DNA from 3 places in the Vreelandella sulfidaeris Esulfide1 genome. Region 1 is predicted to be linked to each of the others. Evidence: predicted binding sites of a transcription regulator. Region 1 holds the regulator's gene; each other region holds the start of a gene.
The links. Region 1 encodes LexA, which represses DNA repair genes until DNA is damaged. Its sites were predicted from a motif close to TACTGTNTANNTANACAGTA; they were not measured.

Region 1 (12,540 bases):
ATGCTTTACCACGACCGCAGCATGGCGCGGCTGACCGGCGACAGCCGTGAGTTTGGCGAGCTAACCAGAGAACAACTCAGCCAGTTCGACGTGGGCAGCTGGTTTGGCGATGCTTTCCAAAACGAAGCCATTCCTGGCCTCGATGAAGCGCTCGAACGCGTTAGAGGAAAAGCGGGATTAATGATTGATATCAAACCGTTGCCAGGGCAGGAACAAACGTTAGCCAACGCAGTAATAGATACCCTAGATGCCGAAAGCGATGTGCGATATCGCTGCTGGGCGACCCAGCACAATGCCTTCGATGGCTATGCCAACTGTGGCTTCCCCAACGCGCTGTTAGACACCCGCATGGCCACCATGTCGCCATTGTTACTTGAGCATATTAATACTCGAGCGCCAGAGCTGCGTGTCACGCTACTGGCACAGCTCATTTTGCCCGGCACGCTGAATCGTCGCGGCTTTGATGCACTCGGCCTTCGACACAATCGAATAACGCAAGGAGAAATTCGCCTGGCAAGACTGTATGGCTACGAAATACACGCTTGGACAGTCAATGACCGGGCCAGAATGTCGGCGTTAATTGACCTGGGTGTCGATGCAATCATCACCGACTACCCAGATCGTTTAACAGCGCTTATTCACGACCGTCGGGAGTTAAGCGACGGGGCACTAATGCTGGTGAAGCTGCGCAACTGGCTTCGCCAATAAAGCGAATTTCTAGTCACCCATGACCACGCCTTCACGGCGAGGATCAGCGCCACCAAACAGAGTGCCATCATCAAGGCGCATAATTGCTTGAAGTCCACTGGTTAGCTCCCGTTCGCTAACCGTGTGGCCTCGTTCGCGCAGCGCCTCGAGAGTTGCCTCAGGAAAACGGTCTTCCTCGACATATACTTCTCCGCCCAGCGTAATGGCATGGGGAAGGTTCAATGCTTCCTGCGCATTCAAACCCCAATCGCGCATCGCTACGAGCGTACGAGCCGTGTAATGAATAATCGCAGCGCCTCCCGGCGAGCCCAAGCTGGCGACTAGCTCTCCGCTTTCTTGATCGAACACGAGGGTCGGGCTCATGCTGGAACGCGGGCGCTTACCGGGCTCGACCCGATTCGCCACGGGGTCACCATCCACTTCAGGCACGAATGAAAAGTCGGTTAGCTCATTATTAAGCAGGAAACCACCTGCCAACCCTGTCCCACCATCCGAGAGAATGCGTGAACCAAACGCCTGCTCAATAGTAGTGGTCATTGACACCGCGTTGCCGTCTTCATCAACAATGCTGATATGGCTAGTACCGTATTCTGGCTGATTCGGCTGGCTGGCCCAACTAACCGCAAGCTCACCGGGATTGCCCGGTTCAGCGCTATCCCCCATGCTCATCTCACCAATGAGTTCGCTACGCTTTTCAAGGTATTCAGGGGCCAGCATCAATGACCAATCGCCGCCCGGAGCCTCGACAAAGTCGGGATCGGCGATGTAACGTCCACGGTCGGCAAATGCCAGGCGCGCGGCTTCAAGAAACTGGTGCAACCAGGTGCTGCTTGGGGCGCCATTATCCAACGGGGCTTCAAGCAGCGACTGTTGATCAAGCATACCCAATATCTGCATGACGGTGAGATGACCTGATGAGGGTGGCGGGAAACCGCACACTTCCCACTGTTGCCAAGGGGTGCACAACGGTTCGCGGTCAAGCGCCTCGTAGCCATTTATATCCTCAAGCGCCAGACTACCTGGGCGCTCGGGATGATTCTGAACCCGCTCGACAATATCCTCTGCGACGGAACCCTCGTAGAAAGCTGCACTGCCTTGGGCTGCCACGCGGCGAAAGACTTCTGCCAAGGCCGGGTTTTTAAGCGTTTCTCCAACCGCGATCGGCTCACCTTCATCGTTGTAATAAAACTGGCTTGCGAGCGGATCCCGGCGCAGATACTCATCGCTCTCCAAGCTAGTATGCAGCCGATTACTAACGGAAAACCCCTCCTCGGCCAAGGTAATGGCAGGCGTAAACAACTCTTTCCAGGCCAACTCACCATGCTCTGCGTGAGCTTTTTCAAGCATACGCAGCGTGCCTGGCACACCGACGGAAAGACCACTAGCAACCGCCTGGTTAAACTCAAGCGGCTCGCCATCTTCCAGAAACAACTCACCACTAACGCCTTGGGGAGCAGTTTCACGGCCATCATAAGCGCGCACTTCGCTGCCGTCGTAGTGCATTAAAAAAGCCCCACCTCCGATACCGCTAGACTGGGGCTCTACCAAATTCAGTACCATTTGCACTGCAATGGCCGCATCAATGGCGTTACCGCCGGCTTTCAGCACTTGGTAACCAGCATCGGTCGCTAGCGGATTGGCAGCAGCCACTGCAAACGTCTCAGCCTCCCAACCGGGTTTCTCTTCATAGCCAGATTCACTTTCTGGGGAAATAGCAGGAGTCTCATAGCTAAACCCCCAACTATATAACGGCGCCACAAGCAGAACAGGTAGCGCGAACTTAGCCGCTTTTGGGGACATCTCAACGCTCTCCACGTTAATTTAAATAAAAAACCACTCACAAAGGGTAGCCTATAAAAACAGCAACGCCCGGCACAATGGCCGGGCGCACAACGATCACTGAAGGTGAACGCGATTACTCGATTTTTTGTCCTGCGAGCATAAACCACGTTTCCAACACCGCATCGGGGTTCAGTGATACAGAGTCAATGCCCTGCTCCATCAGCCATTTCGCTAAATCTGGATGGTCTGACGGGCCCTGCCCGCAAATACCCACATATTTACCTTTTGCTTTACACGCCTGAATAGCCATCGCAAGCAGTTTTTTAACCGCCCCATTACGCTCGTCAAATAGATGCGCCACGATACCTGAGTCACGATCCAAACCTAGCGTTAACTGGGTCAAATCATTTGAGCCGATCGAGAAACCGTCAAAATACTCCAGAAACTCGTCGGCCAGTAGTGCGTTAGCAGGCAGTTCGCACATCATTATGACTTTAAGCCCTGTCGGGCCACCGCGCTCCAGGCCGTTCGCCGCCAGCAGTTCTACCACTTCACGCGCTTCATCGGTTGTGCGTACGAAAGGCACCATAATTTCGATATTCTCGAAGCCCATCTCTTCACGCACCCGCTTCAAGGCACGGCACTCGAGTTCAAAGCAGGGCCGGAACGCCTCAGAAATGTAGCGTGACGCGCCACGGAAACCCAGCATTGGATTTTCTTCACCTGGCTCATAAAGCTTACCGCCAATCAAATTTTCGTATTCGTTTGACTTAAAATCTGACAAACGCACGATCACACGCTGAGGGTAGAATGCGGCCGCCAGGGTAGAGATGCCTTCTACCAGCTTATCCACATAAAAACTGACTGGATCGGTATAACCTGCGGTACGTAAATCGATTACCTGCTGTAAATCCACAGGCAACGTATCGTACTCCAACAGCGCCTTTGGGTGGACGCCAATCATGCGGTTAATAATAAACTCAAGGCGTGCCAAACCAACACCTGCGTGAGGCAAGCTGGCAAACCCAAAAGCGCGATCAGGGTTGCCCACATTCATCATGATTTTGAAAGGGATTTCTGGCATGGCATCGACACTGGAGACTTTACAATCAAACTCCAGAAGGCCTTCATAGACATTGCCGGCATCGCCTTCAGCGCAAGACACCGTCACGTCGATCCCATCTTGTAGTTGAGTGGTGGCATCCCCACACCCCACTACCGCAGGAATGCCCAACTCGCGGGCAATAATCGCCGCATGACAGGTGCGCCCGCCTCGATTAGTGACAATCGCAGAAGCACGCTTCATGATCGGCTCCCAATCCGGGTCGGTCATGTCAGTGACCAGGATATCGCCGTCATGGATCTTGTCCATATCATCCGGACTTAACACTACCTTAACGGTACCCCGGCCAATGCGTTGGCCAATTGCCCGTCCGGTAATCAATGTGCGACCCTTTTCGCGTAGCTGGAAGCGCTCAAGCTTGCCCCCTTCCTGCTGAGAGACCACCGTTTCAGGACGTGCCTGTACGATATACAGCTCACCGTCATCACCATCCAGCGCCCACTCGATATCCATGGGCCGCTGGTAGTGCTGTTCGATAGTCATTGCCTGACGGGCCAGGTCCATCACTTGCTGATCGTTGATACAGAAGCGGCCGCGGTCGGCATGGGGCACATCGACGGTTTCAACCGATTTACCGGCGCTGGCATCTTGGCCATAAACCATCTTGATCAGCTTAGACCCCAAGTTACGGCGTAATACCGCCGGACGACCTGCCGCGAGTGTCGGTTTATGTACATAAAACTCATCGGGGTTAACCGCGCCCTGCACCACGGTTTCACCCAACCCCCAAGAGCCAGTGACAAAAACGGCATCTTTAAAACCAGATTCCGTGTCCAGAGTAAACATAACGCCGGCCGCGCCGGTCTCTGAGCGCACCATTTTTTGCACGCCTGCCGACAAGGCGACATTTTCGTGGGCGTAGCCCCGGTGTACTCGGTAAGAGATTGCACGATCATTAAACAGCGAGGCAAAAACTTCGTGCACTGCGCGTTTGATGTTGTCGAAGCCTTCGATATTCAGGAAGGTCTCCTGCTGTCCCGCGAAGGAGGCGTCGGGGAGATCTTCCGCGGTGGCTGAGCTGCGCACGGCTACTTTCAGTTGCGGGTGCTGTTGTTGAAGTTGGCCATACGCTTCACGCAAGGCTGCTTCAAACGTGGGGGGAAGCGGGGTATCGATAACCCATTGGCGAATGTTGCGCCCTGCTTCGGCCAAGGCTTTCACATCATCTACATCCAGACGAGCAAGAGTAGCGTTGATACGTTCATTTAGCCCTTCATGGGAGAGAAATTCGCGATAAGCGTGGGCAGTGGTGGCAAAGCCGCCAGGAACCGTCACTCCAGCACCTGAAAGATTGGAAATCATTTCACCCAGCGAGGCATTTTTGCCACCCACGCGTTCGACGTCCGACATGCCCAACTGATCGAACCACAGAATATACTCTTCCACGTAACCCCCTCGCTCATAGACACCGGCACAGCCGCTGACATAGTTACCAAAACCATGCATAGTCGATAAGACCATGGGCCATGGATAATTAATCAAGACACCCTAGCACCACGCCCCACTATTCGCCATTGGTCTAATAGCGAAGAGAGTGGAGGATTTTTACAACAGTAGGGCTTTTTGGGCTGGTTATGTAGTCAGGTGCGAGCGCCTTTCATCAAATGTGTATCGCGCTGACGAAGTTGCCGCAGTAAATTGCTATGCCACGTTGTGCTGGCAAAAGGCTCGGCCCACAATAGACGCATTCATCATCACTGGATTTTGTCATGAAACGTACGGCTTTTTTTATTTCAGATGGCACCGGCATCACGGCGGAAAGTTTAGGGCGCAGCCTACTGGCCCAGTTCAGCGATGTCGAAATCGACATGCAGACCAAGCCCTATATCGATACGCTGGAAAAAGCTCAGGCGTTAGCAGCGATCATTGAATCAACGGCCGACCGCGACGGGCATCGTCCTATTATCATTGACACCATTGTCGACCAGCAGATTCGCGACGTCATTCGTCAGGCATCCGGTTTCAAAGTCGATATTTTTTCGACTTTCCTAGAGCCTTTAGAACAGGAGCTGGACACTCACTCTTCCTACAGCGTGGGGCGTACTCATTCGATTGGTAGTGATGACGTTTATATGGACCGTATTCACTCCGTTCACTTCGCGCTTGATAACGATGACGGCGCCCGCACCCATCAATATGATAAAGCAGATATCATCCTGGTGGGCGTCTCACGCTGCGGCAAAACACCCACCTCGCTCTATTTGGCACTACAGTTTGGCATTCGAGCAGCCAACTATCCGCTGACGGAAGATGATCTAGATGAAGACGGAATGCTGAAGCTGCCCAAGGCACTTGTGCCTCATCGTCAAAAACTGTTTGGCTTAACGATTGATGCACGGCGCTTGTCGGCGATTCGCAATGAAAGACGCCCCAATAGCCGCTACAGTTCGATGGATCAATGCCTTCAAGAAGTGGAACAGGCTGAATCGCTTTACCGCACCATGCATATTCCCTTTATCGATGCGACACGCTTTTCGGTGGAGGAGATCTCTACGCGAATGATTGCCGAGACCGGTTTAGCGAGGCGCTTTTCGCCCCGCTAATACGATAAGTCACTGGGTGATTACATGCCTTTCGGCGCAAAAATACCCGGTGCGTTGCGCCAGTAACCTTTGTAATCCATACCAAAGCCGAACACATAACGATCGGCGACTTTCAAGCTGCAATAGTCGGCTTTCAAACCGGGCACTGCTTTGCGATCGTGTTGCTTATCGACCAATACAGCCGTGGTGACACTGGCGGCTTGGGCTTCTTCACAGTAAGCCAAAATGGCCGCCAGTGTCGCGCCTTCGTCCAAGATATCGTCAACGATTACCACATGGCGGCCTGCCATGGGTACTTCTGGGGAAACACGCCAAAAAAGCTCACCTCCACGGAGTTCATTGCGGTAACGGGTGGCATGTAGATAGTCCACTTCCAGCGGGAAGCCTAACCGGGTGAGCAAATGCCCTGTCGTAATCAAGCCGCCATTCATCACACAATAAAAAACCGGCAGTTTATCGCCTAAATCACGAGTGATTGCTTCCGCCATGCGATCAAGAGCCAGTTCTACCTCTTGTTGTGAAATTAAACAGTCGGCGTTATCCATCAACTCACGCATTGAGTCTAGCGACTCTAACGCCTCTTTATCCAACTTTGACATCTACCAACTCCAGGGCGGGTTATAAACTTTATTTGCTGCAACAGTGGTTAAATAGCGCTGGGTTTTGACTGGTTCGCCAGCGCTTCCAGCTTAGCGTGAGCACGACGCCAACGGCCCAGTGCACTCAGCGCGTCTAAATCAGGGCGCGCACGACTATAGCGCAGTTTAGCGGGACGTTTGGTCTCAATGCCCTGGCACGCCAGCATCACTTCTAGCGCGGCAGCACGATCATTACATACCAACAGCATATCGCAGCCTGCCGCTAGCGCCGCCTGAGCGCGCGCTTTAGGATCGCCCGCTTCGTGGGCGCCCGCCATGCTTAAGTCATCGGAAAACACACAGCCTTTGAACCCCAGCGATTCGCGCAACATACCGAGCCAACTAGGTGAAAATCCTGCTGGGCGCTTATCGAAAGCACTGTAAATCACATGCGCAGGCATCACGCCTTCTAGCTGTGTGGCTAGCTGGGCAAAGGGTATCAGGTCATGCCGTTTAATATCCTCTAGCGGACGGTCATCCACCGGCAGTGCGATGTGAGAGTCTGCGGCTACCCCACCATGGCCAGGGAAGTGCTTACCCACCGCCGCCATACCTGCATCGTGTAGGCCCTGAATAAACGCGCTGCCCAATTGCGCTACGTGTTGGGGATCACTGCTAAAACTGCGATCACCAATAACACTTGAGACACCGCTTTCAACATCCAGTACGGGAGCAAAACTTAAGTCCAACCCGCAGGCGGCCATTTCCATTCCCAATAACCACCCAGCATCTTTTGCTAACGCCAAGCCATCCTCGGGATTGTCGCGATAGCGCTCGCCAATGCGCGCCATGGCAGGAAGACGGGTCAACCCTTCTTTAATACGCTGAACGCGTCCGCCCTCTTGATCGACTGCCAGCAGTAAATCAGCACGCACACGGCGAATATCGCTGCAGAGTTGGCGAACCTGATAGCCATTCTCGACATTACGGGCAAATAAAATAACGCCCCCTACCGTCGGTTCAAGTAGTAAGCGCTTTTCTGCAGCCGTCAATTTAGGGCCTTCAAGGTCCAGCATGACCGGGCCTAACGGTTGAGTCATCGTGATAGGTCCATTAAAAGGGGCGATGATTCTAGACGATCGTCTAGCAGAGTCAAAATCTGAGACACATTAACGGTTGTTGCTGTCAGTCACAGCCTGGTTCGTCAAAACACTGCCGACCGCCATGCAACCAAACCGGGGTACCCGGCACTGCTAACGAAAAGATAGTCAGCAAATCACTGTTACGTAAACGGATACAGCCATGGGAAGCAGCAACACCCATCGGCTGATCAGGTGGCGTACCGTGCAGGTAGATATAGCGCCGTTGAGAGTCTACCTGGCCTCCGCGGTTCACTCCCCTTTCTAACCCGCAAAGCCACAAAATACGGGTTAAAATCCAGTCACGTCCTGGATGACTCTCGTCTAGCGCAGGTGAAAATACCTCACCATTCCAGCGTCGGCCCCGAAAAACGGCATTCTCCGGTCTATCAGCACCAATAGCGGCTCGTACATAGTGCCAACCATGGGGTGTTTTACCACTCCCATTTTGCTCTCCATTACCGGCGGCACCGGAAGAGATCGCGTATTCATGAAGCACTTTCGCGCCCCGCCAGCAGCGCAGTAGCTGTTGACTGGTATCAATCTCCAACCAGATGTTTTCAGTTGGAGGTAGCTCAGCTAGCTTGGGCGTTCGCATGTTTTCCTTCTTCGAGGGCAGGAGGTAACGGTGCATTCATGGCAGCAACTACCACCGGACGCAACCGCCTTACTAAATCCCGCACAGTGACCTGCTCGTGATAATCCTTTTCCGCGATATCTCGCAATGCATCGAGTCCTGACAGAGTAAATATCACGGTACCAAGCATAAAGTGTAGTCGCCAAAAGCGTTCCGCGTCAGGCAGGTCTGGTGTCGCCTGACGCACAAGCTCCGTGAAACGGGCAAACACATCGCCATACTCTTGCTGAATATGGCGTCGAAGATGCCCTTGTGCTTGGCTGTAGGCCAGTCCTAGTAAGCGCATGAATACTTTGAGACTATTGCGTTCAGCCGGCACAGCCAGGACGGTTGTTGCCATTGTTTCGAGTAACGTTTCAAGCGGCACAACGTGCCCTTTATGCTGGGCTTCAAGCTCATCAAGCGCGGTGTGAAAACGCACTGTAAAAGGATCTAGATAGCGAGAAAACACAGCCTGTATTAAGGCTTTCTTAGAGCCAAAATGGTAGTTCACGGCTGCTAAGTTGACGCGCGCTTTGCTAGTGATGTTGCGCAGCGAGGTTTCAGCAAAACCACGCTCTGCAAACAGCACTTCAGCGGTATCGAGTATACGGGTCACCGTATCAGACTGAGCCATAGCGCTCTCCAGGGAAACAAGTGTTTAAAACATAGCAAAATACTATTCTATAAACTTGGCAGGCTCAACGCTTGATTTACTAATGAAATATGGCGTCTTGTATAAGCAAAAACTTAGTTTAAAACGATGACTAAAATTGCCCGCGTAGAGAAAATGAGGATTGACAGGCCATATACTGGACAGAGGAACATACTGTATACTTAAACACTTATCGATTAATTCGACGTTTATCTTGTTACTGTCAATTCACTATCAATTTACAAATTATGGAGTCTGGTATGTCGCGTCCGCTAACCGCTCGTCAACAGCATGTTTTTGATTTTATCGTTAAGACCATGGGCGAATTTGGCTACCCTCCTACGCGCGCCGAGATTGCTAAAGCGCTTGGCTTCCGTTCTCCTAATGCGGCTGAAGAACACCTGCGCGCACTTGAGCGCAAGGGGGTTATTCGCATTATCCGCAATACCTCTCGCGGCATCCGCCTGCCCAACCAAGAGCCCCAAGAAGCCCTGGATAGTGCCACCACAACCGTACCCTCCAATGTAGAGCCGCTGCCCACAGGGCTACCGGTGATTGGAGAAGTGGCGGCAGGCAGCCCTATACTGGCCGCCGAGCATATTGATCGCTACTGCCCATTACCACCAGAATACTTCACCCCAAAAGCTGACTACCTACTGCGTGTACGTGGTTTATCAATGAAAGATATCGGCATCTTAGAAGGTGACTTGTTGGCAGTTCACCGCACCGAGCGGGTACGTGATGGACAGATCGTGGTGGCTCGTCTTGAGGATGAAGTGACCGTTAAACGCTTCAAACGCCAGGGGCATCAGGTAACCCTGTTTGCAGAAAATTCCGACTTTGCGCCAATCGAAATAGATCTGCGCTTCCAGTCACTCGATATCGAAGGCGTCGGCGTCGGTGTCATTCGCGGTGGTAACGGGCAGGCGCTCGGCTAAAACAGGCGTTACTGCAGGTCGATATAGCGGTGGTCATTGAAAGTGGCCACCCAATCAGGATGGTAAACTAGCAGAATACTAAGCAACATGCCGGTTAGTAACGCCTCGGATGGCATTAATAGCGGTAGGAAGCGCGCATACTCCTGAGCCAAATAGACAGCATCAGGATCAGTACCCGCGACGACTATCAGCAACACTGCAGCTAACCCTCCTCCCAGCGTTGCCAATGCAGAGCCGAAAAAGCCGCAGACAAAAAGAAATACCATCAGGTTATCCGGTAGGCGCCGATCTACCAACCGCCATACCGTGCCAATGATCGCAGCAGGCACTATTCCGGTGACAAGAATATTAGCTCCCAGCAGCATCCACTCATTGCGACCGATCAATACCATAGCAATATTGATAAGTACGTTACTGATCAGCGCTAGGGGCGCCTTAAACACAAGTGTTAGCAATACCGTAAAGACCAGGTGCAACGTTAGCCAATCAACCGCCTGAGCACGCAGTTGCCACATCAACACCACCGCCAGCGTCGCGCCTAGCCAACGGTGCTGAAGCGCGACGTCTCCCCTCAAGGCCTGCCACGGCCGCCGACTAATTACCCAAGCAACAACTCCTAACGAGAGGAGCGAGGTAAGCAGCAGCATCCAGGGCGCTAATACACTTTGCGCAAATGACATGGTGGCCTCTCGGTTCAATAACTATTAACTAAACACCACAGTTTTGTTGCCATGGACCAGTACCCGATCCTCTAAATGCCACCGCAATCCCCGAGCGAGCACCGCTTTCTCCACATCACGGCCGAAGCGTACTAAATCGGTGGGCGTATGACAGTGGCTAACGCGATGAATATCCTGTTCGATGATAGGACCTGCGTCGAGTTCCTCCGTTACGTAGTGGCAGGTAGCTCCAATCAGTTTAACTCCCCGCTGGTAAGCCTGGTGATAAGGCTTAGCGCCAGCGAACGAGGGTAAGAAACTGTGATGAATATTAATTACTCGCCCCGCATAACGCGTGCATAATTCAGGTGGCAAAATTTGCATATAACGCGCCAACACGATGCAATCAGCACGCGCATTGTCAATTTCAACCTGTACCTTCGCAAACGACGCCTGTTTGTTTTCAGGATCAACCGGAACATGATGGTAGGGAATGCCATACCATTCAGTCAGTGAACGCATATCGTCATGGTTAGAAATAACACCGACAATATCGCAATCCAGCTCACCCGCTTGCCAGCGATAAAGCAGATCTACCAAGCAGTGCGACTCTCGCGACACCATTAGCACCACTCGCCGTCGCTTCTGGGTATCGACCAGTGACCACTGCATATTGAATTCGCTGGCCACCGGTTCAAATGCAACACGTAACGCTTCTATCGACATGCCCACGGAATCCGCCAATATTTCGTAACGCATAAAAAAACAGCCAGTTTCTAAATCTGAATGCTGACTTGCTTCAGTGATGGACCCACCCTGCTGGGCAATAAAACTCGATACTCGCGCAACAATACCCACCCGATCAGGACAGGACACAACTAAACGATAATAATGAGACATGTGAGCTACTCTTGACCTGCTTCTAAGGTAATTATTACAAACCAGCGGCTTAGGATGTTAACCAGACTGCATAGTGTATCGGAAGGCCATGGATGATTGTTAGCCGCCCCTGCCTTCCCGTATAGTTAAGGCACTACTTTTTAGGCTTTTCATAACTAATGCATTCACCACGCGTTCAAATTCGTCCCCGTCGTCGTCCGCCGCTGCGCATGCTGCCGCTGGGGGGATGCGGTGAGATTGGTATGAATCTAACGCTATACGGCTATGACGATCACTGGATTGCCGTTGACTGCGGCATGATGATTCGCCAAGACCTCCCCGACTCGCCGCTCCAGGTGCCCAATGTTGATACACCGAAGGCACTGGGCATCGTGCCGAAAGCACTGTTTATCACTCATGGACATGAAGATCACATTGGCGCTGTTGCTTGGCTATGGCCGCTGTGGAACTGTCCCATTTATGCCACCCCGCTTGCGGCAGGGCTGTTACGGCTTAAATTTGCTGAACATCAACTCAGCAGCGCCGCTATCCAGGTCATCGAACCGGGCGAGGCGTTAGAAAGTGGCCCGTTCACGCTGCGCTATTTACTTTTAACGCATTCAATTCCCGAAAGCTGTGCGCTGATGATGATGGCCGGTGGCTATCGCATTTTACATACCGGTGACTGGAAACTCGATCCCGAGCCACTCATTGGCATGCCGATGAACGCAGCCCAATTCAAAGCGCTTGCCCCCATTGATTTAGTCGTGGGCGACTCCACCAACGCCCCTATGCCTGGTCACTCTGGCAGTGAAGGGGATGTTGCTCGAGCACTCACAAAGACCCTCAGCAACTGCCAGGGCCGTGTGGTAGTTTCTTGTTTTGCTAGCAACCTTGCCCGAGTGCTTGCAATAGGACGC
Region 2 (12,540 bases), 1.6 Mb from region 1:
CGAGCAAGGATATGGTTACCTGCTCACCGGTCGATAGCAGCATATCCATTTCGCGTGGTGCAGGATCTTCGTTAAGCGCCTGTGCCATATCTGTTAAACGGTTGGTTTCGCCGCTCATGGCGGAGACCACAACTACGACCTGGTGGCCTTGATCGCGGAAGCCCTTAACCTTTTCCGCTACGGCCTTGATACGCTCGACAGAGCCCACCGAAGTGCCGCCGAACTTCTGTACGTATAGTGCCATATGCCGTTTTTCCTATGCGTTCGGGAATTTAGGGTGAAATTGTCACAAATAAGGCCGGCGACAATCATGCCACCGGCCTAGAGGTTTAGCTAAGCACGTTTTCCAACCATACCGGTACGCTCTTCAACGCATCCGGCAAGGCGTCGGGCTGACTACCTCCCGCTTGCGCCATATCAGGGCGGCCACCGCCCTTCCCTCCCACTTGGGAGGCAACATGGTTAACCAGCTCACCGGCCTTCACTTGACTGGTCAAGTCTTGGGTTACCCCAGCGATCAGGCTTACTTTGCCAGCGGCTTGGTCTGCAACGCCGAGAATAATGACGCCTGAACTGAGCTTGTTTTTAAGCTGATCAAGAATGCCGCGCAGGTCTTTGCCTGAGACACCCTCCAGCTGAGTCGCCAGGAGTTTAACGCCATTAATCTCTTGCACCTGACTGAGCATGTCGCTGCCTGCAGCGCTGGCCAGCTTCGCTTTAAGCTGTTCGAGCTCTTTTTCAAGGCTACGGTTACGCTCAACCAGCGACTCCACACGTGCTTCAACCTGCTCGGGCTTGGTCTTCAAACGTTCGCTCAAGCGCTCAAGACATGCCTCCTGTTCGCGGAAGTAGGTCAGCGCGTTTTCACCGGTGATCGCCTCAATACGACGTACACCGGAAGCAATGCCTACTTCGCTCATCACATGACAGCAGCCAATATCGCCACTGCGCGCCACGTGGGTACCACCACATAACTCAATAGAGAAGTCATCGGCGCCGATAGTCAGTACGCGCACGTTCTCGGCGTACTTAGCCTCAAACAACGCCGCTGCACCTTTGGCTTTGGCTTGATCAAGGCTCATTTGCTCGATCTGAGTCGGTGCGTTGGCCAGAATCTGCTCGTTAACCAGCCGTTCGACTTCCGCTAGTTGCTCAGCGGTCATTGGCTCAAAGTGGCTAAAGTCGAAACGCAGTCGCTCTGCATTGACCAGCGAACCTTTCTGCTGAACGTGATCGCCCAACACCATACGTAGCGCTTTATGCAGCAGGTGTGTTGCCGAGTGATTGCGGATGGTTGCCGTTCGCAGGCTGGCATCTACTTCGCCACGCACACTGGCGCCAACACTCAGCGAGCCCTCTACCATCATGCCTTGATGAAGGTGATGACCGCGCTGCTTTTGGGTATCGGTGACCTGAAAGCGCCCACCGTCGACATATAGATAGCCCGTATCACCTACCTGCCCGCCCGACTCACCGTAAAACGGCGTGCGATCCAATACCACGACGCCCTTTTGGCCTGCTTCCAGCGCAGCCAGTGCATTGCCTTCGCTGTCGACCAATGCCGTTACTTTGGCTTGGTCTTCTAACCGGTCATAACCGGTAAAGGCCGTTTCGCCATCCAGTTCAATCGAGGCGCTATAGTCGGCGCCAAATTGGCTGGCCGCCCTAGCGCGGTCGCGCTGAGCCTCCAATGCTTGTTGAAAGCCCTCTTCATCGAGGGTAACGCCGCGCTCACGGCAAACATCGGCGGTAAGGTCAAAAGGGAAACCATAGGTATCGTAAAGCTTAAATACCGTCTCACCCGGCAGTACCTTGCCATCAAGCTCAGCTAGCGCCGCATTCAGCAACCCCATCCCGTGATCCAGCGTGCGCGCAAACTGCTCTTCTTCCTTCAATAGCACTCGCGCTATTTGAGCGCGCGCCTCACGCAGTTCCGGATAAGCATCGCCCATCTCCGCATCCAGCGCGTCCACCAGCTTGTGGAAGAACGGCTCTACCGCGCCCAACTTATGGCCATGACGAATCGCGCGGCGAATGATACGACGCAGCACATAGCCACGCCCTTCGTTGGAAGGCAGCACGCCATCGGCAATCAGGAAGGCACATGAACGGATATGGTCAGCAATCACGCGCAGAGAAGGTGTGGCGATATCCGGGTGGCCGGTGGCTTTGGCGGCGGCTTGCAGCAGGTTTTGAAACAGGTCGATTTCATAGTTTGAATGCACGCCTTGCATGACGGCGGCCACCCGTTCTAAGCCCATACCGGTATCGATAGACGGCTTGGGCAGCGGGTTGAGCGTACCTTGGGCATCGCGATCAAACTGCATGAACACTAAGTTCCAGATTTCGATGTAGCGATCACCATCTTCTTCAGGACTACCGGGAGGGCCACCCCAAACCTCTGGTCCGTGATCAAAGAAAATTTCCGAGCTGGGGCCACAAGGGCCGGTATCGCCCATCTGCCAGAAATTATCTTCATCGAGCTTGGAGAAGCGTTCAGGATCAATGCCAATCTCATCTTTCCAGATGCGCTCGGCTTCGTCATCGCTAATGTGCACCGTTACCCAAAGCTTTTCTTTGGGTAGTCCCAGCGTTTCGGTCAGGAACACCCAGGCAAAGCGAATGGCATCATGCTTGAAGTAATCGCCAAAGCTGAAATTACCCAGCATTTCAAAGAAGGTATGGTGACGTGCGGTATAGCCGACATTGTCTAAGTCATTATGCTTACCGCCCGCGCGCACGCAGCGCTGCGCAGAGGTGGCGCGCACGTAAGGGCGCGGATCTCGTCCCAGAAATACATCTTTAAACGGCACCATGCCAGCATTGGTAAACAGTAGCGTGGGGTCATTCCCCGGCACTAAAGAGCCGGTGGGTACAATGGTATGCCCTTGCTCTTCAAAGAAAGAGAGAAAGGCCTGTCTAATCTCTGCGCTTTTCATAGGGTATCCGTAACAAGAAAGCGTGATGTCCCAGGGCGCTGTCGACGCTACCCTCAGGGGTCGCAAAGCAGCCATTATAGCGCAGTTGTCAAACGACTAAAGCCGCACTTAGTGGCAGAGAGGCAAACAGCTAGGTGAACAAGCGTATTAGAGCGCGATTAAAAATGTAAGGAGGGAGGTGTTAGCGGGCTGAAGAAGAGAAATTACAAACAGGAGAGCGCGTAGCGAATTTGTTCAAAATCAAAGCCTCGGCTGGCCAGAAAGCGCTCGCGCCGGGCACGTTCTTTAGGTGTTTCGCCGGGGCTGTCAAAACGACGCGCAAGCGTATCGCGGGCTAATTCAAACCAATCGACTTGCTCACTCTCTTCCACCGCTTCAAAAGCGGCATTGAGCGTTTCTTGATCAACGCCGCGTTGACGCAACTCGCCTTTAATGCGAACAACGCCTTGGCCACGCAAAACACGCGAGCGCACAAAACTAGCCGCAAAACGAGCATCTGACTGTAGCGCCTGCTCAGCTAGAGTGTCTAAGCATTCATCAATAGCTGCATCATCGAAGGACTTTTTCTTCAACCGTTGGGCTAACTCAGCGCGAGAATATTCGCGCCGAGCTAGTAAGCCAATGGCGATGTCACGGGGCGTGGCATCGCGCTGCGAGCCAAATGCCATCAGCTTGCCTTAGCGAAGATCGGCTTACAGCAGATCGTCGTCACCAGCATCCACTTCCGCCGCTGCATCTGCAGGTGCCTCTTCCTTCTTCGGATCAGGTTTGGCCAGGAGCTGCTCACGAATCTGTGTTTCGATCTCGAGCATGACTTCCGGGTGCTCTTCCAGATACAGTGCTGAGTTAGCTTTACCCTGGCCGATTTTAGTACCTTTGTAGCTGTACCATGCACCGGCTTTGTCAACCAGATTGCACTGCACGCCCAGGTCAATCACCTCACCCGCATGGTAAATACCTTTGCCATAAAGAATCTGGAATTCAGCCTGGCGGAACGGCGGCGCCACCTTATTTTTAACTACTTTTACGCGGGTTTCGTTACCGGTGACTTCATCGCCCACTTTCACCGAGCCTGTGCGGCGAATATCCAAACGCACACTGGCGTAGAACTTGAGTGCATTACCGCCGGTAGTGGTTTCTGGGCTACCAAACATCACACCGATCTTCATGCGGATTTGGTTGATAAAGATCACTAGGCAGTTAGCATTTTTAATATTGCCGGTGATTTTACGCAGTGCTTGAGACATCAAACGCGCCTGAAGACCAACGTGGGCATCACCCATTTCGCCTTCGATTTCCGCGCGGGGTGTTAGAGCTGCGACCGAGTCGATAACAATCACGTCAACACCGCCGGAACGCACCAGCATGTCGGTAATTTCCAGCGCCTGCTCGCCGGTATCCGGCTGGGAAACCAGCAGGTCATCCAGATTAACACCCAGTTTTTCTGCGTAGCTGGGGTCAAGGGCGTGCTCGGCATCAACGAAGGCACACACTTTGCCTTGCTTCTGCGCCTGAGCAATCACCGAAAGGGTCAGGGTCGTTTTACCCGACGATTCCGGGCCAAAGATTTCGCATACACGGCCAAACGGCAGGCCGCCGATGCCAAGTGCGATATCCAGCCCCAAAGAACCCGTGGAAACCGACGGCATGACCACGCGCGGTGCGTCGCCCAGACGCATAACGGTGCCCTTGCCGAACTGACGGTCGATCTGGGTGAGTGCAGCGTTTAGCGCTTTAGTGCGGTTGTCATCCTGAGCCATTCAGAAATTCCTCATAACAAGCTGTATAATTACCCAGTAGTATGCCAAAGATTGCGCCGTAAACAAATCCTTGATCACGCTTTCCCACAACTATTTTCCTACGATTACTTTTTGCTCTCCTTCACGCGGGCATCCAGACGCGCCACTAGCCCTGCCAATGCTTGTCGCACTGCCTGCTCCCGCACTGCCTGACGGTCACCCGGGAAATGAAAACACTCCGCCTGCTGGTCGGTGGCATCTCCCCAGGCCAGCCAGACAGTACCTACCGGTTTTTCAGCGCTGCCGCCATCCGGCCCGGCCACACCGCTAACAGCAACCCCCAAACCTGCACCACTTTCCCGACAGGCGCCTTGCACCATCGCTTTTACCACCTCTTCACTTACCGCGCCGTGTGCGCTCAGCGTAGCCTCGGGAACCCCTAACAAACGTGTCTTAGCTGCGTTCGCATAGGTGACATAGCCCGTTGTGAAATAGGCTGAACTGCCTGCCACTCCCGTAATCACGCTGGCGATACCACCACCCGTGCAAGATTCGGCAGCGGTTACTTCCACCTTTAACTGCTGACAAAGCCGCCCCAAACGCTGAGCGAGCAGGGTTAAGTCAAGATTTTTCAGACTAGATACGCTGGGCACTATGTCGCTCCTTCAAGTGAGTCGTCAGTTCAGCGTAGAATACTGTGTTTAGCTTTCTCAAAGAAATTGCTCAATCAGGACGCCCATGTCACAGGCCATCCCCCCGAACACGCCAATGATCACGCAATATTTAAAGATCAAACGCGAACACCCCGAGGTACTGCTGTTCTACCGCATGGGGGATTTTTACGAGTTATTTTTTGATGACGCCAAGCGCGCCGCGGCACTACTGGATATTACGCTTACCCAGCGCGGGCAGTCGGGGGGCAAACCGATCCCGATGGCAGGCGTACCTTATCATAGTGCTGAAGGCTATCTCGCACGCCTGGTCGCCGGTGGCGAGTCGGTGGCTATATGCGAACAGATTGGCGATCCCGCTACCAGCAAAGGTCCCGTTGACCGCCAGGTCGTGCGCATCGTCACCCCCGGCACGCTGCATGATGAAGCGCTGCTGGATGCACGCCGCGACAACGTGTTGGTATCAGTCTCTCCCGGCAAAGATAGCTGGGGCCTGGCCTGGCTGGAACTCTCCAGCGGCCGCTTCAACGTACTGGAAGTGGAGAGCGAGGCCGAAATGCTCGCCGAGTTAACACGCCTCTCCCCCGCCGAGCTACTGGTACCCGAAAGCCTGGCGTTACCCGACACCTGGTCGCAAAAGCGCAGCCTGCGCCGCCAGGGCGAGTGGCTGTTTGACCTGGAGAGCGCTACCCGCAGCCTCTGCGATCAGTTTGAAGTACAGGACTTACGCGGCTTTGGCTGCGCGCATCTCACCACGGCGCTGATTGCGGCCGGGGTGCTGATTGATTACGCCCGTGATACCCAGCGTTCGCGCCTGCCACACGTTACTGCGATTAGCGTTGAGAATCGCGATGATGCCGTGGTGATTGACGCCGCCAGCCGACGCAATCTGGAAATCGACATCAACCTCGGCGGCAGTGCGGACAATACACTCGCTAGTGTGCTGGACACTTGCACCACGGCCATGGGCTCGCGGCTACTCAAACGTTGGCTCAATCGTCCTTTGCGGCAACGAGAGATCGTCCAGAACCGCCATGCGGGCGTGGCGCTATTAAGTCTGGATGCCGCTTATATGCCGCTACGCGACACGCTGAGCGCGGTGGGCGATGTGGAGCGCATTCTGGCCCGGGTCGCATTGTATAGCGCTCGTCCGCGAGATTTGGCGCGTCTGCGTGACGCTTTGGTCACCTTGCCTACCCTTGAGGAGCAGCTGGGCGAGGTAGAGAGCGGAAGCGCCCTCGACAGCCTGCGCCCACATATTCGCCCCTACCCCGAATTAGCCGACACGCTTAGCCGTGCTTTGATCGAAAATCCACCTGTCGTGATTCGGGACGGCGGCGTGATTGCCGATGGTTTTGATGCCGAGCTCGATGAACACCGCGGCATGGCCGAAAATGCCGGGGACTACCTTGTTAAGCTGGAGATTCGCGAGCGCGAACGCACCGGGCTTGCCAATCTTAAAGTGGGCTACAACCGGGTACACGGCTACTTTATTGAGCTGCCCCGCTCCCAGGCGCAGCAGGCGCCCGCTGACTATATTCGCCGTCAAACGCTTAAAAACGCCGAGCGTTTTATCATTCCCGAGCTCAAGGAGTTTGAAGATAAAGCGCTATCGGCCAAATCCCGCGCATTGACGCGTGAAAAGTGGCTGTATGATCGCCTGCTGGGTGAGCTTAATAACAGCCTCCATGCACTACAAAGCACCTCTCAAGCTCTAGCGGAGCTAGACGTACTTTGCGCCTTCGCCGAGCGTGCCGAAGCGCTGCACTGGGTTCGTCCGACGTTAAGCGAGACCACCGGCATTCGTATTGAGGCAGGCCGGCACCCTGTGGTTGAACAAGTCAGTGAAACGCCTTTTGTTCCCAATGACGTGACGCTCAATCCAGACCAGCATATGCTGATTATTACCGGACCCAATATGGGCGGTAAATCAACCTATATGCGCCAGACAGCGTTAATCGCTCTACTGGCCCACTGTGGCAGCTTTGTACCCGCCGACGCCGCTGAGATTGGTCCGCTGGACCGGATATTTACCCGCATTGGCTCCTCAGATGATCTCGCTGGCGGACGTTCCACCTTTATGGTCGAGATGACCGAAACCGCCAATATTCTTCACAACGCCACCCAGCAAAGCTTAATTTTGATGGATGAAATTGGCCGCGGTACCAGCACCTTTGATGGCTTGTCGCTGGCTTGGGCCAGTGCCGAGCATTTGGCAAAGGGCCGTGCGCTAACGCTGTTTGCGACTCACTACTTTGAAATGACCGCATTGCCTGAACATACTGAAGGGGTTGCCAATATTCATTTAACAGCGACCGAGCATGGCGACAGCATCGTGTTTATGCACCGCATTGAGGCAGGCCCCGCCAGTCAGAGCTATGGCTTACAGGTGGCACAGTTAGCGGGCGTTCCCGGCCATGTTATTAAGCGAGCCCGTGAGAAGCTGATGAGCCTGGAGCACCACGACGTAGATACAACCAGACAAGCACCACGCAGCACCCCGCAGCAAAACGACCTGTTCGCCGCTGCGCCACATCCTGTGGTGGAGGCATTGGAAAATGTGGATATGGATGGTTTGACGCCGCGGGAAGCGCTATCACTGTTGTATCAATGGCGAGACCTGATCTAATGGTGATCACCGAACGACCTATAGCAGGTTATACAGAAGGCCATATGGCGCTTGCCGCCAGGTATGCGCACCTCTAGAATGTCGCACAAACTTTTAGCTTATAAAAAACGGCTGATTTATAACCATTCACGATTGACCATGGCCGGGAGCAACCCGGCCCTGCAAGAGGGATAGCAAGATGACGTTTGTCGTTACCGAGAACTGCATCCAGTGCAAATACACCGACTGCGTGGAAGTATGCCCGGTCGACTGTTTCTACGAAGGCCCGAACTTCCTGGTCATCCACCCGGATGAGTGCATTGACTGCGCACTGTGTGAGCCTGAGTGCCCCGCCGAAGCGATATTTTCCGAGGATGAGCTGCCCGATGGGCAGGAGCCATTTATCGAGATAAACGCTGAGATGGCAGAAGTATGGCCCAATATTGCCGAGCGCAAAGATCCGCTGCCTGACGCCGAAGAGTGGGATGGCAAGCCCGGCAAGCTAGAGAAACTAGAGCGCTAGCCGCTAATCAATACCTCTCTTTAAAACCAGCGCTTATTTTAAATTAGCGCTGGTTTTTTATTGTGTCGCCGAAAGTGATTCGTCAAAAATGTGTTGCCAAATTGCGGGCAAAAAAAAGGCGGCCCTTAGGCCGCCCGCTCCAAGCACTTCCTCTGACCACTCCCTGGATCAACTTCCTCAGATGACTTCCCTGCCGGGACTTACCTCTTTGTATCACCCGGCGCATCTGACCCTCATCCCGCTGCATCCTGTCTGAAGCATCCTTGCCTCCCCTTGTCCTGTGTTCATTGTCGCAGATCGTCTCGACTTCTCAACAACGCCCAAATGCAAAAAGGCGAGCCTTAGCGACTCGCCTTATAAAAAATAATATATTTAAAACAGCCACTTAAACTTAAATTAGTGGAAAATTTCGTATTTAACCATCTAATCCGAGCAATTCTCGTCGGCATTTGTAAGATATATCTTACAAAATCTTGAGACATCTCTTACAAGCCAAATGAAAAGTTCGCTCAGCATTGGCTATTTACTGACCTTTAATTGCTTTTAAGCCCGGATAAGTGACGTTTTCTAGCTCGGCCTCAATCACCAATAAACGGTTGTACTTGGCAACACGATCAGAGCGGCACAGTGAGCCCGTTTTGATCTGCCCGGCACAGGTGCCCACCGCCAAATCGGCAATGGTGGTGTCTTCGGTTTCACCCGAGCGGTGCGAAATAACCGCTGTGAAGCCCGCGTCTTGGGCCATTTTGATAGCATCCAAGGTCTCGGAGAGCGAACCGATCTGGTTGAACTTGATCAGGATAGAATTACCGATCTGCTCATCGATACCGCGCTTGAGGATCTTGGTATTAGTGACGAACAGGTCATCACCCACCAACTGTACTTTATCGCCCAGCTTGTCGGTCAGCGCTTTCCAGCCCGCCCAATCCGATTCATCCATCCCGTCTTCAATAGAGACGATCGGGTAATCAGCGCATAGGCCTGCCAAATAATCAGTAAAGCCCTCGGCATCGTAACTCTTACCTTCGCCAGAAAGGTTGTACTGACCGTCTTTGTAGAATTCGGAAGAAGCACAGTCCAGCGCAAGGGTGACATCTTTACCCAGGGTATAGCCGGCATCTGCAACGGCTTGCTTGATGACTGCCAGTGCGTCGGCATTCGAGGCTAAATCGGGCGCAAAGCCACCTTCATCGCCAACCGAGGTTGAAAGGCCTTTCGCGAAGAGCACTTTCTTCAGCGCGTGGAAAATCTCCGCGCCCATGCGTAGCCCTTCGCGGAAATTAGGCGCGCCAACCGGCTGCACCATAAATTCCTGGATATCGACGTTGTTATCCGCATGCTCACCGCCGTTGATGATGTTCATCATTGGTACCGGCATGCTGTACTGGCCCGGCTGACCGTAGAGTTCGGCAATGTGCGCATACAGCGGCACGCCTTTGGCGTTAGCAGCGGCTTTAGCCGCTGCCAGCGAAACCGCCAGAATCGCGTTAGCGCCCAGGTTTGCTTTATTGTCCGTGCCGTCCAGCGCCAGCATGGCCTCGTCTAGGCCACGCTGATCACGTGCATCCATTCCCAATAGCGCATCACGGATTTTGCCATTCACCGCCTCGACTGCTTTCAGTACGCCTTTGCCCAGATAGCGCGATTTATCGCCGTCACGAAGCTCTAATGCTTCACGCGATCCGGTAGAGGCACCACTGGGCGCACAGGCTTCACCGACAGCGCCACTGGCAAGACGCACATGCGCCTGAACGGTCGGGTTACCACGTGAATCCAGTACTTCCAACGCACTGATAGCAACAATTTTGGTCATGGCTATATCCTTTCCTGTTAATTAAATAGAATTATTAATATAACGTCCTGATTAGCGAATCGTTAGCGGCTCAAACCCTTTAACCAGTGCATCCAGCTGGGCAAGCTGTGTTAGAAACGGCTCTAACTGATCGAGCGGTAGCGCACAGGGCCCATCGCACTTGGCGTTATCAGGGTCAGGGTGAGCCTCTAAAAACAGCCCTGCGAGCCCGACAGCCACGCCTGCACGCGCTAATTCCGACACCTGAGCCCGGCGACCATCAGCGCTGTCCGCACGCCCACCGGGGCGCTGCAACGCATGGGTCACATCGAAAAATACCGGATACCCCGTTTGCTTCATATCGCCAAAGCCCAGCATATCAACAATAAGATTGTTGTAACCGAAGCTTGAGCCGCGCTCGCAGAGCATTAACTGGTCGTTACCCGCTTCCTGGAATTTACTCAAGATATGGCGCATTTCATGGGGCGCCAAAAACTGAGGTTTCTTGATATTGATAACCGCGCCAGTTTTAGCCATAGCGACAACCAGGTCGGTTTGCCGGGCCAAAAAAGCAGGCAACTGGATAATATCGGCCACTTCCGCCGCCGCCTCAGCCTGCCAGGGTTCGTGCACATCGGTGATAATCGGCACGTTGTGGCGGGCTTTGATGTCGGCCAATATCTGCAGCCCCTTTTCTATACCAGGGCCGCGATAGGAGTGGATCGAGCTACGGTTGGCTTTATCAAAACTGGCTTTGAAAACGTACGGCATGCCCAGTTTTTTCGTTACCGTGACGTAGGCCTGCGCGACTTCGTCGGCAAGCTCGGCAGACTCCAGCACGTTCATCCCGCCTAGCAGCATTAGCGGTAACGAATTGCCGGCGGTTAAGCCGGCAACGTTGATATGACGTTCTTGAGATCCCTCTTGAGACCCTTCTTGAGAAGCCATGCTTCTGCCCTCTTATTCCTGAGAATGTGCATGGGCGCGATTGCGCGCTGTTTTATGTTCTAGCGCGGCGTTCACAAATCCTGAGAAGAGCGGATGGCCATCACGCGGCGTGGAAGTGAACTCCGGGTGGAACTGACAAGCCACGTACCAGGGGTGATCCGCCAATTCGATAACCTCGACCAGAGATTGGTCAACGCTCTTACCCGAAATCACCAGCCCAGTTTTTTCAAGTTCATCAATAAACTGGTTATTGACTTCGAAGCGATGACGATGGCGCTCGACAATCTCATCAGACCCGTAGGCTTCGCGTGCTTTGGTGCCAGATGCAAGATGACAAACCTGGCCGCCCAAACGCATGGTCCCGCCTAAATCAGACGCGGCGTCGCGAAGCTCAATCTTACCTTCCGGGTTCAGCCACTCAGTGATCAACCCCACCACCGGGTGCTGGGTATCGTGGGTAAACTCAGTCGAGTTGGCATCGCTCCAACCTGCCACGTTACGCGCAAACTCAATAACGGCCACCTGCATGCCTAGGCAAATACCCAGGTAGGGAACGTTATTTTCACGGGCAAACTGGGCCGTGAGGATCTTGCCTTCCACGCCGCGCTCGCCGAAGCCACCGGGCACCAGGATGGCGTCTTTGCCCGCCAAGCGCTCAGTGCCGTGGCGTTCAATGTCTTCAGAGTCAATATAGTCGACGTTGACCTTGATGCGACCTTGAATACCCGCATGAATCAGCGCTTCATTGAGCGACTTGTAGGCATCCAGCAGCTCCATGTATTTACCTACCATGGCGATGCTAACGGATTTGAGCGGATTGAGTTTGGAGTCCAGCACCTTCACCCACTCAGAGAGATCGGCTTCGGGGGCTTCCAAACGCAGCTTGTCGCAAACGATCTCGTCCAGGCCGTGTTCATGGAGCATCAGCGGAATGCGATAAATCGTATCGGCATCCTGCAGTGGTACCACGGCACGCTCTTCGACGTTGGTAAACAGGGCGATTTTACGACGCTCGCTCTCTTCCAGCTCCACTTCACTACGACAAATCAGAATATCCGGCTGGATACCGATGGAACGCAGCTCTTTGACGCTGTGTTGGGTCGGCTTGGTTTTGGTTTCACCCGCCGTCTTGATGTAGGGCACCAGCGTGAGGTGCATAAACAGCGCGCGGTTGGCGCCCTGCTCACTACGAATCTGGCGGATGGATTCCAGGAACGGCAGTGATTCGATATCGCCGACGGTGCCGCCGATTTCGACCAGCGCCACATCGAACCCTTCGCCGCCCGCGTAAACGCGCTGCTTAATTTCGTCGGTGATGTG
Region 3 (6,867 bases), 680 kb from region 1:
TTTAGGCATCCTTATTCTCCGAGTTCAAGCTAAGAATGTCGCTTATCGCCTTATAGTTTATTTTCGGTATACCTCCAAATCTACCGTCATCGTACCACCTTCCAAAAGGACTATCTATTTTGACTAAATTTTTATCAAAATCTTCTAGTGAAACTAAAGTTGTCACACCTGATTCTTTTTCTGCTATCCACACTTGATCACGTCTCAAGTTTTCCGGAGACATCAAGCTTACATTATGTGTTGAGAAAATTAGTTGCGCACCTTTCGTGTTTAATCTCTCATCATTAAATATTTTGATAATCAATTCGGCCAGATGTGTATGAAGGCTATGTTCAAGCTCATCCAAAATAAGAACACTACCGTCATCGATGGCTTCAATAATCATTGGAAACATATTGAATATTCGCAATGTTCCGTCTGACTCCATTTCTTCCGTAAATTTGCTTGTTTTTCCTTCTTCTCCTTCATGAAAAAAAACAGGCTTTTTCTTAAGGCTTTTTACTAACCTATTCAAAACCTCTTTTGGCAAATCAGTAGGAAATCTAAACCCAGACATATCCCTATCTTCATATTTTACATTATTTATACCTGTATCCACTTTAGATAGTATGCTTGATATTTTTTGAATGTTTTGAGTATTTTCTGTCCATTCAGGCATGTTTACCTGTTGGTTTAAACCGACAAATAACATATCATTTCTGAAATAATTGTAAATATTACGAATTAACTCAGGAGCATCTGCTGAATTTCCAGCTTTAGACAAATAGGTATTATTTTCAAAGAAAGCTATTTTTTTCCTACCACCTTTATACAATCCTCCAAAAGTGATTTCTTCCCAGGAATCATTTTCTTCTCTCGTAAATAAGTTTGCTTTTTGTCTGGATGGATAAAAATCTAATGATTCACCAATAATCTTATGGCTTAAAAATGAAACTTTATAAATATATCTAAGACCATCTTTAGCAAAAAATTCTATTTCAAAAGCAACAGGGGCACTTTCATTTTCATCACATAATAAGTATGGCTCATAGCAAGGAATCTTATCCCCATCTTTCAGGTCACCGCTAATACATGCTATATATTTTAAAGCTTCAAATGCTTTTAAAAGATTGCTTTTCCCAGACGCGTTAGCACCATATATTCCAGCTGTTTTTAAAACACCAATTTTTCCTTGATTAGGATAGGCTACATTACCTGACAAGTGTTCAGACTTACTTTCAGCAAATAAGCTGAAAACTTGTTCATTTTTAATTGATCTAAAATTTGATATTGTGAAATCTATGATCATTTTCAAGTCTCTAAATGATGCTTTACGATGAATTTTCTGCGCAAAAGCTTCCAAGAAATGATTCTAGCATTGTCTTAAGGCGATTGCCTCAAAGAATTTTAGAGTTTCAATACGATCCATCAGCCACCAACGTAAGGCTGACCACCCTTATACACGGCGCGAATCTGTGCCCTGGTGAGGTCGCAGAAATGCTCAATTTAGGCTTGCATAAAACATACGAGCAGATGACTTCATGTGAAGAGACATGTTTTCATTTAAAGCTGTGCAAGGAAGAAAGATTAGACGTTGATAGTGATGGCGTGACGTGTGAATCGATCTGCAACTGATTCATGCAAGCCCACAGCAGAGGTAAAAATCTGATCAGTGCGCCCCCAGCCTGAGACGAGACGAGACGAGACGAGACGAGACGAGACGAGAAACGTTAGGCTGGATTGATCAACTCTTCTCCTTGTCCTTCAGCGGGTTTATTCACTGAGGTGCTGACAGGCCAGTGCTCGATTAATCCAGCATCAATATTCTGTATCATGTTGTGGGTAGTCTCTCGATCCGTCAGATCAGGTGCTAGCCAAGGGGCAAGGCAATCGTCATTAAGTATCAACGACATACGATCATGCGCTTCAGCAGCACTACCACGCGCAGGTTCGGTGAAGATTGCACAGCCTAAGCTTCCATCGCCTCGCTGGGAAAATATACCAGCGAAAAACAAAGGCTTTTCATCAGCACGTGCGAGGAAATGCGGTTGCTTAGGGCTTGTATCTTTGATCCATTCATACCATCCGTTGGCGGGGATCAAGCACCGATGCTTGGCAAAAGCTGACTTGAAATAGCCGTTAGACGCTACTGTCTCAACCCTGGCGTTGATAGGCTGACTGCCCGTTCCTTTTGGCCACGCTGGTCGATACCCCCACCACATATCATCGATAATCGGCGGCTCGTTTTCTGACAGCTGCTTCACGACAGTAATCCATGTGCCGGGAGCAATATTATAACATGGTTGCACTACACGCTCAGGCACAGTCGCGCCGACTACTGTGGCCAACTGTCTAATGGGGTGAATAAAGCAAATCTTCCGCACATGATTGAATGATAGCCGATAAATTGCGCCTCACATCCCGCCGCTTCTTATCAATGCTTGCGGTCTCCCCTTCTGATCGCTTATCGTCTGCCCTTGTACTGTATATATTATCAGTATTTAAGGAGGAGCTTATGTCTAAATCATACGAGCAATTAGTCAAGCGAGTGCAGCGGGCAATCAATAGTCCCGGCGCGCAGTCGAAGCACTGGGTAGAAGTAAAACGTCAGGCCGAGGACGAACCGGAAGACTGGGCAAGGGTGATTTCAGAATTGGGCACTGTCGAGAACGTCACGCTCACGCCCATTGACGATGATGCCGAGCATGTAAGCATTAGCTGGAATCCCGAAGAGTCGATGTCATGAGTATGCATTTAACTGATTTGGGCCGCGTTGTACCATTGTCGTCTAAACGTTAGCTCTTGGCCGAAGCAGGATTACTAGTGCACGCTGCATTATTGCTCACCAGAGTGTAGAGGGAAAAATGGGACAACAAATTGATATAGCAAAATTTATAATGCTAAAAAAGCAGGAGCTTGGCGATGAGGATGACGCCTCAATTGTGAAGCTTGAAGTGTGCACCCAGTCAATTCATCGTTGGCTCCAGTATTGCGAGTATCATTATGTTAACCTTAAGGATGCAGCGAAGGAACCTAACTTGCGGTTTGATAGGATTTCAGTCTATCTACGAGCTGGAGAAACAGTGCCCGTAAGGTATGTTTACGAGGCTAATATTGCTGCGTTTCTCAATAGCTTGCATGCTTTGCTCGATTCATTCCCTTATTTGCTAAACCTCTTCATTCCGGTAAAGGATGATCCTGAGGTTGCAAGCATCAAATGGGAATTAAGCTTCATTAAAAAATATGAACAGATGCCTTTTTATAATGAACTGATAGATTTCTTGATGGATATTACCTTTCATAAAGTGAAGGGTTACGTGAACACCATAAAGCATAAGCACCTCATCAGAATTTCGAATAAATGGGATCACTTGGAATTCGAAGAATATAGCTACAAAAAGCCATGCCGTATTGAGCAGGGGAAACTTATAACTCAGTCCGAGATCGTGGCAGGTGAGAACGTAATATCCTTTATAGAAGAATGTTACAACGAATTAATTCCAAAACTTTTCAACCTTTGTAATAGCGTATTGTATTTTAAAGCTGCGCAACTTGCTAATGATCTATAACCAGTCGCCACAGTTCGCGGTCTGGTGTCACCGTACGCTCGTAAGTTACCGCTCACATGGAGACTGCATGACCAAGCCGTTATCCAAGAATATGATTAACGCATTGCTGGCTTTAAAAAAAGCATCTGAAACCCTGAAGTTAGATAAAGGTACTAACAAGGCGCTTGTCAATCGTGGCCTTGTTGATTCTGATGGCAATATCACGCTGCTCGGATCGATCAAAGCAATGGAGCACCTGCCTCTAAGAGAGCAATGCGGATTAATTTCAATCGAGCTATGCACTAGCCCCTGGGAATCAGGATCATCTCCTGAAATGTACTGTTACAACGCATTTGCTCGCGAAGGTTACATCGGTAGCTATTGTGAAGGCGGTGGAATCGGTACAGCAATCAAGGCACTCTGTCTTGATGCCCTTACTGAAGCTAGTATCTTTTTTGGAACCTGCATCGACGCTAGAGAGGACGCGTGTCTTAAAGGTGTTGCTGGCCTGTCGCACCTCGAGACAGAGAAGCTGGAAAAGGTTCTTAAGCAAATTCAAGAAACACCCAAGGTCAAGTACCTAGCTGCATTCTCAGAGATCATATCTCACAGTGTAATCCACGAGTGGCATCCTGGCCTCAGTATCGAATTCGCAGACGCTTTGTTTGATGCTGTTCCGAAATCACATTTTGAGCGACTTGCAAGATGGATTTCTAAAGCTCATGACCACCGCAACGGGTGGCCTGATTTGACTCTTATAAAAGATGGTCGTTTAAAATTCGTCGAGGTTAAAACGAGGGACAAGCTTCACCGCAGCCAGCTCGTAACTATTCCGGCGTTAATTCGAGAGATTGGCGCTGATGTTTCGGTTCTCCAACTGGTGAGAGCTAAGTAAGCCATGCATGCGACAAGCGCATGATGGGCGGCGTTATAGAGCATTTTTTACACACATAAATACACACTATGTAAAAACAAATACACTACATAAATATAACCTTAACAGGGTATTAAATCAGGCATTTATGAAATTGCATAGCAATTACTATATTCCCCTTCGTGTGGTTTATAAATTGAAATAACTGCACTATAAAACAGCAGATAACCATAACTATGGAGGGCATTAATTATTGGCAGCAACAGACATAGCAAGGTTATAAGCTGTACATCGTTCTAAAGTAGATCGAATGGTATTAGAAAATTCGTAATTCGCAGTATTATACTAATTCGGATATGGAAAACGTTTCAATAAAGATGATGTGCTGAATTATATACAATGCAAGCGCACATGAAAAATCCCCGCTGGGGGGCTTTTTCATATGTGATCATTCTCGCTCTTCAACAACCCAGCCCACAACTTCTTCATTGCCATGTTCAGCTTTCCATTCTTGTATTTTCTTATTGTTTCCACCTCGGGTTTCAACAAATTCACCCGTATGAGGATTTTTGTATACTTTTAAAGTACGTTTCTTTCGTCCGTCATCTTTGTTTATAGCTTTCTTCCCGCCCTTCTGCGCTGTGTAGCTGTGGTCAAGCATCTCACAAACATCACGTGAAACTTTACCGTATTCAGTCATCAAACGCGTAAGTGCGTCTTTAAATTCTAACTCTTGCTTCAGTTCTTTGTTATTTTCAAGCGCTTGAAGCTCTTCTTGAAGCTGCTTCAACAGCTTTTCTTTTTCCATATAATTGCTTAATACTGACATTTGCTCACCTTATCATTTTGAATTAATTTCAATCACATGTTTGATATTAATATTAGAATTGCAAAGGCGCAAGATGATAAGCATCAGCAAGATCATATCTGCCCTTGGTTTTCCCGATTTTTGACAATTGTTCACGATCATCTGCTGGTACTGCATCAAGCATCATTTGCTTATCTGCCCTTCCCGACGTTGTAGCGGCTTTTTTAAGCGCTGTGGGTGCTATTACAGCAACATCTATAGATGCATGCATTAATCGATTAATTATCACATAATGAAGCCCTGCAAGCGTTCGTGTCGCTTGCCCGATGCTTGTGCATAGCTAACCTCTACACGCACTGATGACACGCGGTACCAGCCACACAGAAATTCAATCCTGCTAGCGATCTCTGCAACACGTTGAAGCTGTCCAGCGCGTCTATTTTGTTCAATTTAGTCTCTATAATCTCGTGATGGATCATCACTTGAGAATCATTATTGAATATCACAACTCCTGTTTTTGTTAGTGATTGATCGATACCAGTAGTTTTTTCCATCTTCTATTTAAATTTATTCATTATGTAAAGCTCCAGAATGTGGCGCTATTTAACGAACTTTCGGCGGATATAAATTATACTTAAGATTTAACTATTGACGCTTAAAATCATACTAGTATAACTTACCCATCACTTAGTGACATCATCAAAAACCAGGAACTTAAAACATGAAAAATGATATTAAGCTTTTTATTATTCGCGGCATCCCTGGTTCGGGTAAAAGCACTACAGCATTGCGCATGCTTAATGAAAATATTGTTGATATTCATGTTGAAACTGACATGTATTTCACTGATGAAGATGGCAACTATCATTATGATTACAAAAAGATAAGGTCAGCTCATTTGTGGTGTATGTCTAAGACACTTGATGCGCTTTCGAATAACAAACGTGTTGCAGTATCAAATACGTTTGTTACAAAAAAAGAAGCTCTTGCTTATATCAACATATGCAAACTAAACAATATAAAATATAAGATTTTGAATTGCAACGGTAATTACAAGAACATACATGGGGTATCTGATGAGAAAGTAGCGCAAATGAAAGAGAGATTCCAGACACTTTAGATTGAGGTGAGTTAAAATGATTGATGAACATGAAATCATATGTTATTCGCAAGCAAAAATCAGGAAATTGAAATTCTATTACACGGGTAAAGCTTGTAAATACGGACATAGAGCACAACGCTATACTGTAGATAAACACTGTGTTGTATGTAAGAAAATTAAAAATCGAAAGTATTTAATTGAGGGAGGTTATGCACGAAAATATTATCGAGATAACCTCGATCATATAAGTGAGTATAGTAAAAAAAGATATTTGCTTAAAAAATTGGCGGGCGATACATAATGGATAAAGACATATATCTAATAACTGTTAGTCAAACAGCTAATTTACTAGCTGTTCATAGATCAACGATATATCGACTGCTAAGAAACGATGACGAATTCCCAAAAATTTATGATTTTCGTTTCGGTAAGCGTTTCAATAAATACGATGTTATAGAGTACATCAATAGTCGTAAAGCTGCCTAGAGTATCTAGTGTCAGATTTAGTGAATGGTTATAATAGTGGATACTTACAAATGAAAATGCCCCATCAAAG

Region 2: recA (recombinase RecA) is a predicted target of LexA. The motif match lies at 4,719-4,738, and genes of this name have one in related genera.
Region 3: ACW44H_RS13885 (DUF1654 domain-containing protein) is a predicted target of LexA. The motif match lies at 2,460-2,479, and genes of this name have one in related genera.

What each region holds. Positions count from the first base shown of each region.
Region 1 is NZ_CM133364.1:2,280,435-2,292,974, forward strand. It holds gene ACW44H_RS10655 (glycerophosphodiester phosphodiesterase family protein) at 1-708, shown strand, start outside; gene ggt (gamma-glutamyltransferase) at 718-2,508, opposite strand; gene ppsA (phosphoenolpyruvate synthase) at 2,624-4,999, opposite strand; gene ppsR (posphoenolpyruvate synthetase regulatory kinase/phosphorylase PpsR) at 5,323-6,156, shown strand; gene ACW44H_RS10675 (hypoxanthine-guanine phosphoribosyltransferase) at 6,177-6,755, opposite strand; gene nagZ (beta-N-acetylhexosaminidase) at 6,803-7,834, opposite strand; gene ACW44H_RS10685 (L,D-transpeptidase family protein) at 7,920-8,471, opposite strand; gene ACW44H_RS10690 (TetR/AcrR family transcriptional regulator) at 8,449-9,126, opposite strand; gene lexA (transcriptional repressor LexA) at 9,405-10,082, shown strand; gene ACW44H_RS10700 (energy-coupling factor ABC transporter permease) at 10,091-10,762, opposite strand; gene purU (formyltetrahydrofolate deformylase) at 10,787-11,641, opposite strand; gene ACW44H_RS10710 (ribonuclease J) at 11,884-12,540, shown strand, end outside.
Region 2 is NZ_CM133364.1:658,907-671,446, reverse strand. It holds gene ACW44H_RS03155 (aspartate kinase) at 1-244, opposite strand, end outside; gene alaS (alanine--tRNA ligase) at 330-2,939, opposite strand; gene ACW44H_RS03145 (regulatory protein RecX) at 3,143-3,607, opposite strand; gene recA (recombinase RecA) at 3,632-4,699, opposite strand; gene ACW44H_RS03135 (CinA family protein) at 4,804-5,334, opposite strand; gene mutS (DNA mismatch repair protein MutS) at 5,417-7,978, shown strand; gene fdxA (ferredoxin FdxA) at 8,157-8,480, shown strand; gene eno (phosphopyruvate hydratase) at 9,004-10,293, opposite strand; gene kdsA (3-deoxy-8-phosphooctulonate synthase) at 10,345-11,220, opposite strand; gene ACW44H_RS03110 (CTP synthase) at 11,233-12,540, opposite strand, start outside.
Region 3 is NZ_CM133364.1:2,962,691-2,969,557, forward strand. It holds gene ACW44H_RS13870 (RloB family protein) at 1-9, opposite strand, end outside; gene ACW44H_RS13875 (AAA family ATPase) at 2-1,342, opposite strand; gene ACW44H_RS13880 (SOS response-associated peptidase) at 1,710-2,363, opposite strand; gene ACW44H_RS13885 (DUF1654 domain-containing protein) at 2,495-2,725, shown strand; gene ACW44H_RS13890 (hypothetical protein) at 2,844-3,548, shown strand; gene ACW44H_RS13895 (VRR-NUC domain-containing protein) at 3,616-4,422, shown strand; gene ACW44H_RS13900 (histone-like nucleoid-structuring protein, MvaT/MvaU family) at 4,850-5,230, opposite strand; gene ACW44H_RS13905 (hypothetical protein) at 5,283-5,498, opposite strand; gene ACW44H_RS13910 (AAA family ATPase) at 5,931-6,329, shown strand; gene ACW44H_RS13915 (hypothetical protein) at 6,346-6,612, shown strand; gene ACW44H_RS13920 (helix-turn-helix transcriptional regulator) at 6,612-6,797, shown strand.